DNA from 3 places in the Exiguobacterium sp. AB2 genome. Region 1 is predicted to be linked to each of the others. Evidence: riboswitches for the same ligand, from Rfam matches in the RefSeq annotation. Region 1 holds a riboswitch; each other region holds the start of a gene.
What was found. Region 1 has a riboswitch for S-adenosylmethionine ahead of DI14_RS07325 (LVIVD repeat-containing protein). Riboswitches for the same ligand answer to the same signal wherever they lie in the genome.
Positions count from the first base shown of each region.

Region 1 (3,418 bases):
ACCTAGGCGACATTGAAGCGTTGTCTGGCGTCTCAAAGTTTCCGGCTCGCATCAAGTGCGCCACGCTCGCGTGGAAAGCGTTTGAAAAGGGAGTCGACGAGGAAGCGTAAGTAGAAGGAGGAGACCGATATGGCAAAAAACATGCCTGACATTGGCGATTATAAATATGGCTTCCATGACCGAGACATCTCGATTTTCCGTTCAGGCCGCGGCTTGACGAATGAAATCGTAGAGACGATCTCGAACATGAAAGAAGAACCGGCTTGGATGCTCGAGTTCCGTTTGAAATCACTCGAGCAGTTCCGCAAGATGCCGATGCCGACATGGGGCGGCGACTTGTCTGCACTTGATTTCGATGAGATCACGTACTACGTCAAACCGTCTGAGAAGACGGAACGTTCGTGGGACGAGGTACCGGAAGAAATCAAGACGACGTTTGATAAGCTCGGGATTCCAGAAGCAGAGCAAAAATATTTGGCAGGTGTCTCGGCTCAGTACGAGTCAGAGGTCGTCTACCACAGCATGCAAGAAGACTTTGAAGCGAAAGGTGTCATCTTTAAAGATACAGACACGGCGCTCAAAGAAGACGAAGCACTTTTCCGTGAGTACTTCGGCAAGTTGATTCCGCCGACGGACAACAAGTTCGCCGCGCTCAACTCGGCCGTCTGGTCTGGTGGCTCGTTCATCTACGTACCAAAAGGCGTGAAACTCGAGCAACCGCTCCAAGCGTATTTCCGCATCAACTCGGAAAACATGGGGCAGTTCGAGCGGACGCTCATCATCGTCGACGAAGGCGCATCGGTTCATTACGTCGAAGGATGTACGGCACCTGTCTACACGACGAACTCGCTCCACTCGGCGGTCGTTGAGATCTTCGTCAACAAAGACGCATACTGCCGCTATACGACGATCCAAAACTGGGCGAACAACGTCTACAACTTGGTCACGAAGCGTGCCATCTGTGAAGCGGGCGCGTCAATGGAATGGATTGATGGCAACATCGGTTCGAAATTGACGATGAAATACCCGGCCGTCATTCTAAAAGGTGAAGGTTCACGTGGGATGACGCTCTCGATCGCCCTCGGTGGTAAAGGCCAACACCAAGACGCCGGCGCGAAGATGATTCACCTCGCACCGAATACGTCGTCGTCCATCGTCTCGAAGTCGATCTCGAAACAAGGCGGAAAAGTCTCGTATCGCGGAATCGTCCATTTCGGACGTAAGGCGAAAGGTGCCCGCTCGAACATCGAGTGTGACACGCTCATCATGGACAACCAGTCGACGTCAGACACGATCCCGTATAACGAGATCTTGAACGACCAGGTGTCACTCGAGCACGAAGCGAAAGTCTCAAAAGTGTCAGAAGAGCAACTCTTCTACCTTATGAGCCGTGGGATCTCGGAAGAAGAAGCGACGGAAATGATCGTCATGGGCTTCATCGAGCCGTTCACGAAAGAATTGCCGATGGAATATGCTGTCGAAATGAACCGTCTCATCAAGTTCGAGATGGAAGGGTCGATTGGATAAGTAGATCAGATAAGGGTTATGTGGAGGCTTGATTTCTTTCAAGTCTTCACACAATCCTTTTTTATTTGTCGCTATTCTTTGGGAAAAGACTATATTGCATGCATGGAACAGGAATATTTGGTTTTTTTTAGAATTTATATTGACAAGTTGTGTGATAATTGTGATAATACAAAGTAATTTGATATGAATACTCTTATTAAGAGCAGGTGGAGGGAATTAGCCCTATGAAGCCCGGCAACCATCCGTACTGAATCGCCAGTACGGAAACGGTGCTAAATCTAACAGCTAACGCTGAGAGATGAGAGGAAATCGGAATTTTTCGGAATCCTTCTGTCTCGTCTATGAGTTCAGAAGGATTTTTTTTGCATTCTGCCTCTAACAGAGTTTCTATCAAAAAAACCTAAGGGGGAGTTTATTTTGAAAGGAAAGTTTTTGTTAAGTGCAGCGCTCGTCACAGGATTGACCGTCTCGTCGGCATTACCGGTTACATATGCGCATGATGAGCTAGGCGACATCAATATCGAGAAAGGAGAGCGGAACGCGGATGAAATCAGTTCGGTCACTGTGACCGAAGGAAGCAAGAACGTCAAATTTCTGCACGAGACGGCATCTGTGCCGTTAAAAGAGATTCGAGAAGGGGTGAAAAACAGCACGGCCGACGTCTATGCGCATAAAGGATTCGCTTACACGGGGACGCATACTGCCGGGGGTGGGAACGGTGGCGTTCGCGTGTTCGACTTAAAAGATCCGTCGAACCCGAAAGAAGTGGCCGTGTTCGCCGACCAAGACATCCCGGGTACGTGGCAAGAAAAAGTCATCGTCAAAACGGTCAACACGAAGTCGTTTAAAGGGGACTTGGCCGTCGTATCGGTACAGCAATTAAATTCGAAAGATCCGAACTCTAAAGGGGGCTTCCTCTTATACGATGTGACGAATCCATATGAGCCGAAGAAGTTAGGTTTCTATGAAGTCACGAAGAAAACGAGAGGGACACATGAGCTCTACTTGACGACGCAAGGGGATCGGGTATTGGTCTTGGCCTCAAGCCCTTACGCCGATTATTATTCTCATGGGAAAGAGAAAGACTTCCAACTCGTGGATGTCACAAACCCAGCTGAACCAAAGAAATTGTATGAGTTCGACCCACGTACTTTAGCGGAAGTTGACGGTAGCTTTGACGGCTACAATTGGAAAGCGCCGGACGGAAAGACACGACCGGTGTTCAACCATAGCGCGTATGCAGACGAGAACGGGAAAACCGCTTACCTTTCGTTCTGGGATCTCGGGACCATCATTTTGGACATTTCAAATCCAGAAAACGTGAAATACGAAGGGCGGACGGCTTTCGCATCGAACCAACAAGGTTCAGCCCACTCGGCTGCACTTGCAAAAGGCGGCACGGTCCTCATCGAAACGAGAGAAGTGTATGTTCCAGTCAAGCCGGGCTATGAACAGTCTTATGGTTACACACGAATTTTTGACATCAAAGATAAAACAAACCCGAAACTATTGAGCGAATTCAAAACCGATTTGACAGAAGATATTTCGGAGAATCCGGCTGAGCAAGTGACGTTTGGGAAGACGGTACACGATCCGAAAGTACTTGGAAACACGTTGTACTTGTCTCACTATGCAGGCGGCGTCCGTGCAGTAGACATCTCAAACCCGAGCAAGCCGGTGCAGATCGGAAAATACGTGCCTGCTGACGCGAACATTTGGGGCGTTTATGTCGACCGTAACTATGTTTTGGCATCGGACATGGGGACAGGGTTGAAGGTTCTACAGAAGAACAATAAGAGCGGAAATTAATCATGCTCAGTAAAATATGAGGTACGAATGACGAAAACCGACGAAGCTGCACTTCGTTGGTTTTTTGTATAATCAAACAAGG
Region 1 covers NZ_JNAA01000048.1:38,977-42,394, forward strand. Annotated here, with positions in the region: gene sufU (Fe-S cluster assembly sulfur transfer protein SufU) at 1-110, shown strand, start outside; gene sufB (Fe-S cluster assembly protein SufB) at 130-1,527, shown strand; SAM riboswitch class I at 1,718-1,832, shown strand; gene DI14_RS07325 (LVIVD repeat-containing protein) at 1,945-3,336, shown strand.

Region 2 (3,418 bases), on a different contig from region 1:
TGGTCGAGACGTCAAAGCGAATGTTTTGCACCGTCATACGCGTACCCCCGATAACAAGGTGACGAGGCCGTCAATCGAGTCGACTTCGTGACGTTCTTTAATGAGCGCCGTACCGAGCGCGAGCGCATCGCGTTTCCGCTCGAGACGTGTCGTTTCGGGTAACGTCTCAAGGTCTGCGACGCCGGCGAGGCCGATGGCGCGGCGGATGAGTTCGCAACCGGCATAGCCGACCGTGTCGGCGAAAATCGTTTGTAACAAGTCGTCGACATATCCTTCCGTGTCGAACGGCTCGACGGCGTTCGTGAAGTTGTGGCGGAACGTCTTCTCAAACGTCTCCCACACCGTGAGGACGTCCGTGAACCGTTCGAATCGCTTGAGCGGATCGTGGAACGTGGCGAGCGTCAAATGCGCGATAATCTGTCCGACGTCGAAGCCGAACGGTCCGTAGAATGCGAACTCCGGATCGATGATTTTCGTCTCCTGCGTCGTCGCAAAGATGCTTCCTGTATGTAAGTCGCCATGAAGCAAGGCGTCATGTTTCGTGACGAATCCGACTTTCAGTTTCGCCACCTCGACTTTGAGCGCCTTGTCATGCCAGAGGCGTTCGACGTCAGGACGCAGCGCCGCCTCGATATTGTTCGACTCGGCGTCTTTATACGGATCGGTGAAAATGAGCTTTTCCGTGATGTCGCACAGCTCCGGGTTGTAATACTCCCGTTCCTTCCGCTTCTTCTCGATTGGACCGGCCGCGTAGTCGGACGTGGCGAACAACGTCTCGCCTAAAAATTCACCGACGTGACGGGCCAGTTCAGGATACGTCTTCCCTTCGAGGTAACCGGTGCGGACGATTTCATAATCGGACAAGTCCTCTAAAATCGTGTACGCGAGCGTCCGGTCGCTCCCGAGCACGTTCGGCACGAAACGTGGCACGACTTCTGCGAACTGACGCAACGCGAGCTGCTCGATCCAGGCCCGTTCAAGCGTGAGCGGCCAACTTTCCCCGACGACTTTCGCATACGGGAGCGCTTGTTTGACGATAAGACGCTGTTCGCCTTGACGGATGCGGAAGACGAGGTTCAAGTTTCCGTCCCCAATCTCATCGCATTGGGCGATCCCTCCTTCTTCAATCAGTCCGAGTGCCCGGACGTGGTCGACGACCGTCTGTTCAGTAAATGGTTGATATGCCATGTCTATTTCCCCTTTCGATGATTTCCACAAAAAAAGCCCCTTTCTCCGCGAGAAAGAGGCACAGCCAGATTGGTTGTTCCTCTCATCTTTCAGACATTCGTCTGGTGGATGTAGCACCGTGCCGTACTGGTCGGTTGCTGCGGCGTCATCGGGCCAATTCCCTCTGCCAACTCGCGATAAGAGTGTGTTATTCGATTTGTGTGACTATGAGCTGAATATTACGGAGTCGACGCCCTGGTTGTCAACGCTGTTTTTTTGAGCATCGAGTCACTTTTTGTTTGCATATATGGAAACAAATTTCTAAAATAAAAAATTTTCAAAAAAGGAATTGACGCTGTGACGATTCTGTGCAAAAATTCAATTAAATTTCACAACTTCAAATCATATTCTTATCAAGAGCAGACGGAGGGACAAGCCCGATGATGTCGCAGCAACCGACCCGATTGGGCACGGTGCTAATTCTTGCAGCAGACGCTGAGAGATAAGAGTTCATTTTTTATGATGACCTCTTGCCTCGGCATGGGGTCATTTTTTGTTTGACCGGAAGGAGGAACGAACATGGGCATCATCGCCACTTATGAAATTAACCGTACGGACCGCGTGGCCGACCTCGCCGCGAAAATCGCGCTCGAGTTGACCGTCGGCACGTGGACAGACTTACCACACCTAGAACAAGCACAGTTACAAGCGTATCGCGCCGAAGTCGTCTCGACGTCACATACGGAAACGACGAGCCGCTTCAAAATCCGCTACCCGCTCCATAACGTCAGTGCGGACTTCTCATCCATCTTGACGACGACGTTCGGAAAGCTATCACTCGACGACTCGGTCCGGCTCGTCGACCTCGATTTACCTGAAGCGTTGCGCGACACGTTTCCCGGCGCCAAGTTCGGGACAGAAGGCGTCCGTCAGCTACTCGGCGTCTACGACCGGCCACTCGTCATGAGCATCTTCAAAGGGGTCATCGGCCGAGACTTGACCTTTTTAGAAGCACAGCTCCGTGACCAGCTCGACGGGGGCATCGATATCGTCAAAGACGACGAGATTTTATATGACAATCCGCTCACCCCTTCACTTGAGCGGGCGCAGATCGGCCGCACCGTCTTAGGCGAGCATTACGAGGCGACCGGAAAACGTGCCCTGTACGCCGTCACGCTAAGCGGACCGGTGTTCACGTTACGTGACCAAGCGCTACGGTTGATTGACGCTGGGGCAACGGCCCTCCTCTTCAACGTCTATACATACGGGCTCGATACCTTGCGTGAGCTGGCGAAAGACCCGGACGTGAACGTGCCGATTTTAGCGCACCCGGCGTTCGCCGGCGCCTTGACCGGTTCAATCAGCCATGCACTCCTACTCGGGAAGCTTCCTCGACTCGCCGGTGCCGACTTGACGCTCTTTCCATCGCCGTATGGATCGCTCGCGACGCCGCGTGACGAGGCGCTCCTCATCCGCGATGTAAGCGCGGAACCGAGCGAAAGAAAAGCGATTCTCCCGGTCCCGTCAGCCGGGATTCATCCAGGGCTCGTTCCCGACATCATCCGTGATTTCGGAACCGATGTCGTCATCAATGCCGGTGGCGGCATCCACGGACACCCAGACGGCGCCGCAGCCGGGGCCCGGGCGTTCAAACAGGCCATCGCGCACGTCCTCGGACAACGAGACGGCCAGACGACCGAGCTCGAGACGGCATTGAAAGCGTGGACGACGCGATGACGGTCCATATCCTCTGCGATTTCGACGGGACCATCACGGCCGAGGACAACATCATCGCCTTGATGAAGGCGTTCGCTCCTCCCGAATGGGTCGAGCTGAAAGACGCGATCCTCGCCCAAGACATCTCGATTCGCTCCGGCGTCGGCCAACTGTTCAACTTGTTGCCGAGTAGCGGGCGTACCGCATATCGAGACTATTTGGTGGAACGTATCGCGTTACGCTCTGGGTTTACTGCCTTTTTGGCCGACGTGCGTCAAAACGAATGGCACTTTGACGTCGTCAGCGGCGGGATGGACTTCTTCGTTCAACCAATTTTAGACGGCCTCGTCGGTTCCGAACATATTTTCTGTAACGTCGCCGACTTCTCGGGTGAGACCGTGACCGTCGCGTGGCCACACGCGTGTGACGATCAGTGCACAAACGATTGCGGTTGCTGTAAACCGACGATCGCCCGCCGCATCGTCGATTCCAATGACCGGTTGATCGTCATCGGGGATTCGGTGACCGATTTCGA
Region 2 covers NZ_JNAA01000047.1:21,713-25,130, reverse strand. Annotated here, with positions in the region: gene mtnA (S-methyl-5-thioribose-1-phosphate isomerase) at 1-37, opposite strand, end outside; gene mtnK (S-methyl-5-thioribose kinase) at 34-1,188, opposite strand; SAM riboswitch class I at 1,268-1,371, opposite strand; SAM riboswitch class I at 1,575-1,676, shown strand; gene DI14_RS07030 (2,3-diketo-5-methylthiopentyl-1-phosphate enolase) at 1,747-2,904, shown strand; gene DI14_RS07025 (2-hydroxy-3-keto-5-methylthiopentenyl-1-phosphate phosphatase) at 2,901-3,418, shown strand, end outside.
Region 2: it holds a riboswitch for S-adenosylmethionine, as region 1 does, so the genes downstream of both, DI14_RS07030 (2,3-diketo-5-methylthiopentyl-1-phosphate enolase) here and DI14_RS07325 (LVIVD repeat-containing protein) in region 1, are expected to answer to the same signal.

Region 3 (3,418 bases), on a different contig from region 1:
GGATTTTTGCTTGGGACGTTACTGTCTTGGATCGGGAGTTTGCTCGGAACAATTCTTGTGTTTGTAGCTGTTCGCTACGTGTTCCGAAAGCCGATGACGCGGTGGCTCGAGAGACATAAGCAAGGCGTCTATTGGCTCGAACGCATCAAGCACATGAGTCCGGTCTCACTCGGGTTTCTGTACTCGCTCCCGTTTATTCCGGTCAGCTTGATCACATACTTACTCGCGCTCATTCAAATGCCACTCCGTACGTTCATCATGGCGGCCGGGTTCGGCAAGTTGCTCGTCGTCTTGATTTTCTCTGTCATTGGCGACCAGTGGGAAGAGTTTATCCAAAGCCCGTTCCGATTATCGATGCTCGTCTTATTACTGATTGTCCTATGGGCCATCAGCCGTGGACTCGAAGAACTGCTTAAACGGCGTGCCTTCAGAAAACGGAACGAGCAGCTGAAACGTGAACTTGAAGCGAAACGACAAACGACCTTGTGAAGCGACTGCTTCACAAGGCCGTTTTCGTTAAGCGCGTTTTTTGAAACGCGGGAAGTTGAAGGCGATGGCCAATCCTCCGCAAATGAACAACAAGAACGGATAGAACATATACGGAACGAGCGCCGGTGACGCTGTGTTCGTCAGTTCGGCCGCAATGAGAAGCTGTGCCCCATAAGGCAACAGACCTTGGACCCCACACGAGAAGATATCGAGTACACTCGCTGACTTTTTACGTTCGATGTCATAATCGTCGGCGATGTTCGCGGCGAGCGGACCAGCCACGAGAATCGAAATCGTGTTGTTCGCCGTCGCGACGTTTGTCGCACTGACGAGCCCGGCGATGCTCCACTCCGCGCCGGCCCGTCTTTTAATTCGGGACGTGAGCGCGTCACGCAAGTACGTGAGTCCGCCGTTATGCGAGATGAGTCCGACGAGCCCACCCATGAGCAATGTCAGGAGTGAAATCTCGGCCATGCCCATCATGCCGTCCGCCATGGCGGTGACGTACGTGGTGACGGCTAGACTGCCGTCCAACAGACCGATGATGCCGGTCAGGGCGATGCCGCCGAGCAAGACGAGGATGACGTTCATTCCCGTCAAGGCGAGCACGATGACCGCAAGGTATGGAATCAGCTTATACCATTCAAACGCTGCCGGCTCGATGGTCGATTCACCGCTCGATAAGACGGCGAGCAAAATCGTTGTGATGACGGCTGCCGGCAAGACGATCCAAAAGTTAGTCCGGAACTTGTCGCGCATGTTCGTCCTTTGGGTGCGGACGGCTGCAATCGTCGTGTCCGAAATGAACGACAAGTTATCACCGAACATGGCACCGCCAACGACGGCCGCTGCTGCGATGGCGATATTGACGCCGCTCTCCTCATGGATGCCGAGGGCGATCGGCGCCAGTGCGGCAATCGTCCCGGTCGATGTGCCCATCGCCATTGAGATGAAGGCCGCGATGACGAACAGGCCGCTCAAGAGGAGCGAAGGCGGTAATAACGTCAATGCCGCATTGACGGTCGCATCAATCGCCCCGATTGCTTCGGCGACGCTTGAAAACGCGCCGGCGAGCAAGAAGATGAACACCATGATCAAGATGCTTGGGTTGCCGGCGCCTTGGGCGACACGTTCGACCGTCTGGGTGACGCTTCCTTTCGTCATCATCGCCGCGACGATGACGGCAATCAAGGCCGCAATCAAGACGGGAAATTTATAAAAATCGTCATAGTAGATGCCTGCCCCGATAAAGAAGACGAGGAAGACGAGTAAGGGCAAAAGCGCCCATTTGTTAGCTGTTGGTTGTTCCAATCGATTCACCTCATTCATAAAAATAAAAAGAGAGCCTTCTGAAAAAAGGCTCTCTCTACAAGAAACACTTTTTTCATCTTTCGAGCAGACCGCTCGCTGGATTTGGCACAGGTTACCCGCTGCCGAGACGTCATCGGGCCAGTCCCTCAGTCTCTCTTGATAAAAAAGTTGTGATATTTAGTTATAAGACACGTTCCCTAACGTACCTGTTTCAAATCTGCTTGTCAATAGCAAACCCCCACGCGATGCACGTGGGGGCGAGTCAGGACGTCAAAAAATTGTAATGGGCGACGCGGTTGCGTCCTGCGTACTTCCCGCCGACGTAAAGCGCTCGGTCGGCGTTGCGAATCGTATCGTCTAGTCGTTTGTCACCGAACGCTTGAATCGTATCGACGCCGATTGAGGCGGTCACTGGGATATCGATTCCGTCGACGTGGAATGGTTTGGTTTCGATTTGTTGACGGATGCGCTCGGCAATCTCGACGGCGGCTTCGACATCGCATCGGTTCAACAGCAAGATGAACTCCTCGCCGCCATAACGGGCTGCGAAATCATCGGTGCGGAGCACTTGGCGGATGCGGCGACCAAACTCTTGGAGCACGCTGTCTCCGACTTGATGACCGTGCGTGTCGTTGATTTTTTTGAAGAAGTCGATATCGAGCATTGCGACGGAAATCGGATACATCGAGCCGTCCGAGATTTGTTGAATCCCGTATTCATAAAAAGCCCGTGCATTGGCAAGCAACGTCAAGCTGTCCGTCCGGCTCTCGGTATAGAGGCGGTCGCGTTCATGACAACGACTGATCGTTCGATTGAACGATTTGAGCAGTTTGACAATCTCACGTTGAATGATGGGCGGATAGCCATAGACGTGCTCGCCGGTCATGACGAGCCACGTGCGGATGCCTTCGATTTCCTCGGAACGGACCGAGATGAAGCTATGATAGTCTTCATCGAACTCGTTCGATAACGGGGCGTCCCATTCAAAGCGCATCTCATACTCGACCGAAGCTTCGTTCGGATAGGTTGCATCGAGTAAATCAAAGACGACGTGGCGATCGATCGGCTGGCGCGTCTTTAAATCAAAGTAAAGTGTGCGGTCGAACAGTTTGAACTCGACGAACCCTTCGTCGTACTCGTTGAGTCGTTCACATTGACTGAGGAACACCTCAATCGCTTGCGCCTCGCTTTGTGACAACGACACGGCTTCTTTTGCCTCATCATATTGTTCAATCAACGATTTGAAGGCGTCTTGCCGACCTTTCTGGATGATGAGCCGCTTAATAAAGAAGGTGAGTGCGGCGGCGATACTGCTGACGACAAGCAAGTTCGTCTCACGGAAGAGCGAGGCTGCTAAAATGAAGACGAGACTGACGATATACGTGTAAAACGCGATGTTTAGAAAGTCGCGGACCGGGATATCGACACGGAACCACCAACCGACTTGATACTTTTGTACGACCGTGTTTAAGATGATGGCCACAATCAAGCCGGCAAGCGGCAGAAACGAATCTTGGGAATAAAAACCGAGACCGGTCACACCACCGAGTGCCAAGTAGACGCTGGCCGGGATGGCGATTTCCAAAAACGACGTGATGGCGTTCCACGGATACGTAAA
Region 3 covers NZ_JNAA01000013.1:9,922-13,339, reverse strand. Annotated here, with positions in the region: gene DI14_RS01490 (TVP38/TMEM64 family protein) at 1-489, shown strand, start outside; gene DI14_RS01485 (Na+/H+ antiporter NhaC family protein) at 517-1,818, opposite strand; SAM riboswitch class I at 1,871-1,966, opposite strand; gene DI14_RS01480 (GGDEF domain-containing protein) at 2,063-3,418, opposite strand, start outside.
Region 3: it holds a riboswitch for S-adenosylmethionine, as region 1 does, so the genes downstream of both, DI14_RS01485 (Na+/H+ antiporter NhaC family protein) here and DI14_RS07325 (LVIVD repeat-containing protein) in region 1, are expected to answer to the same signal.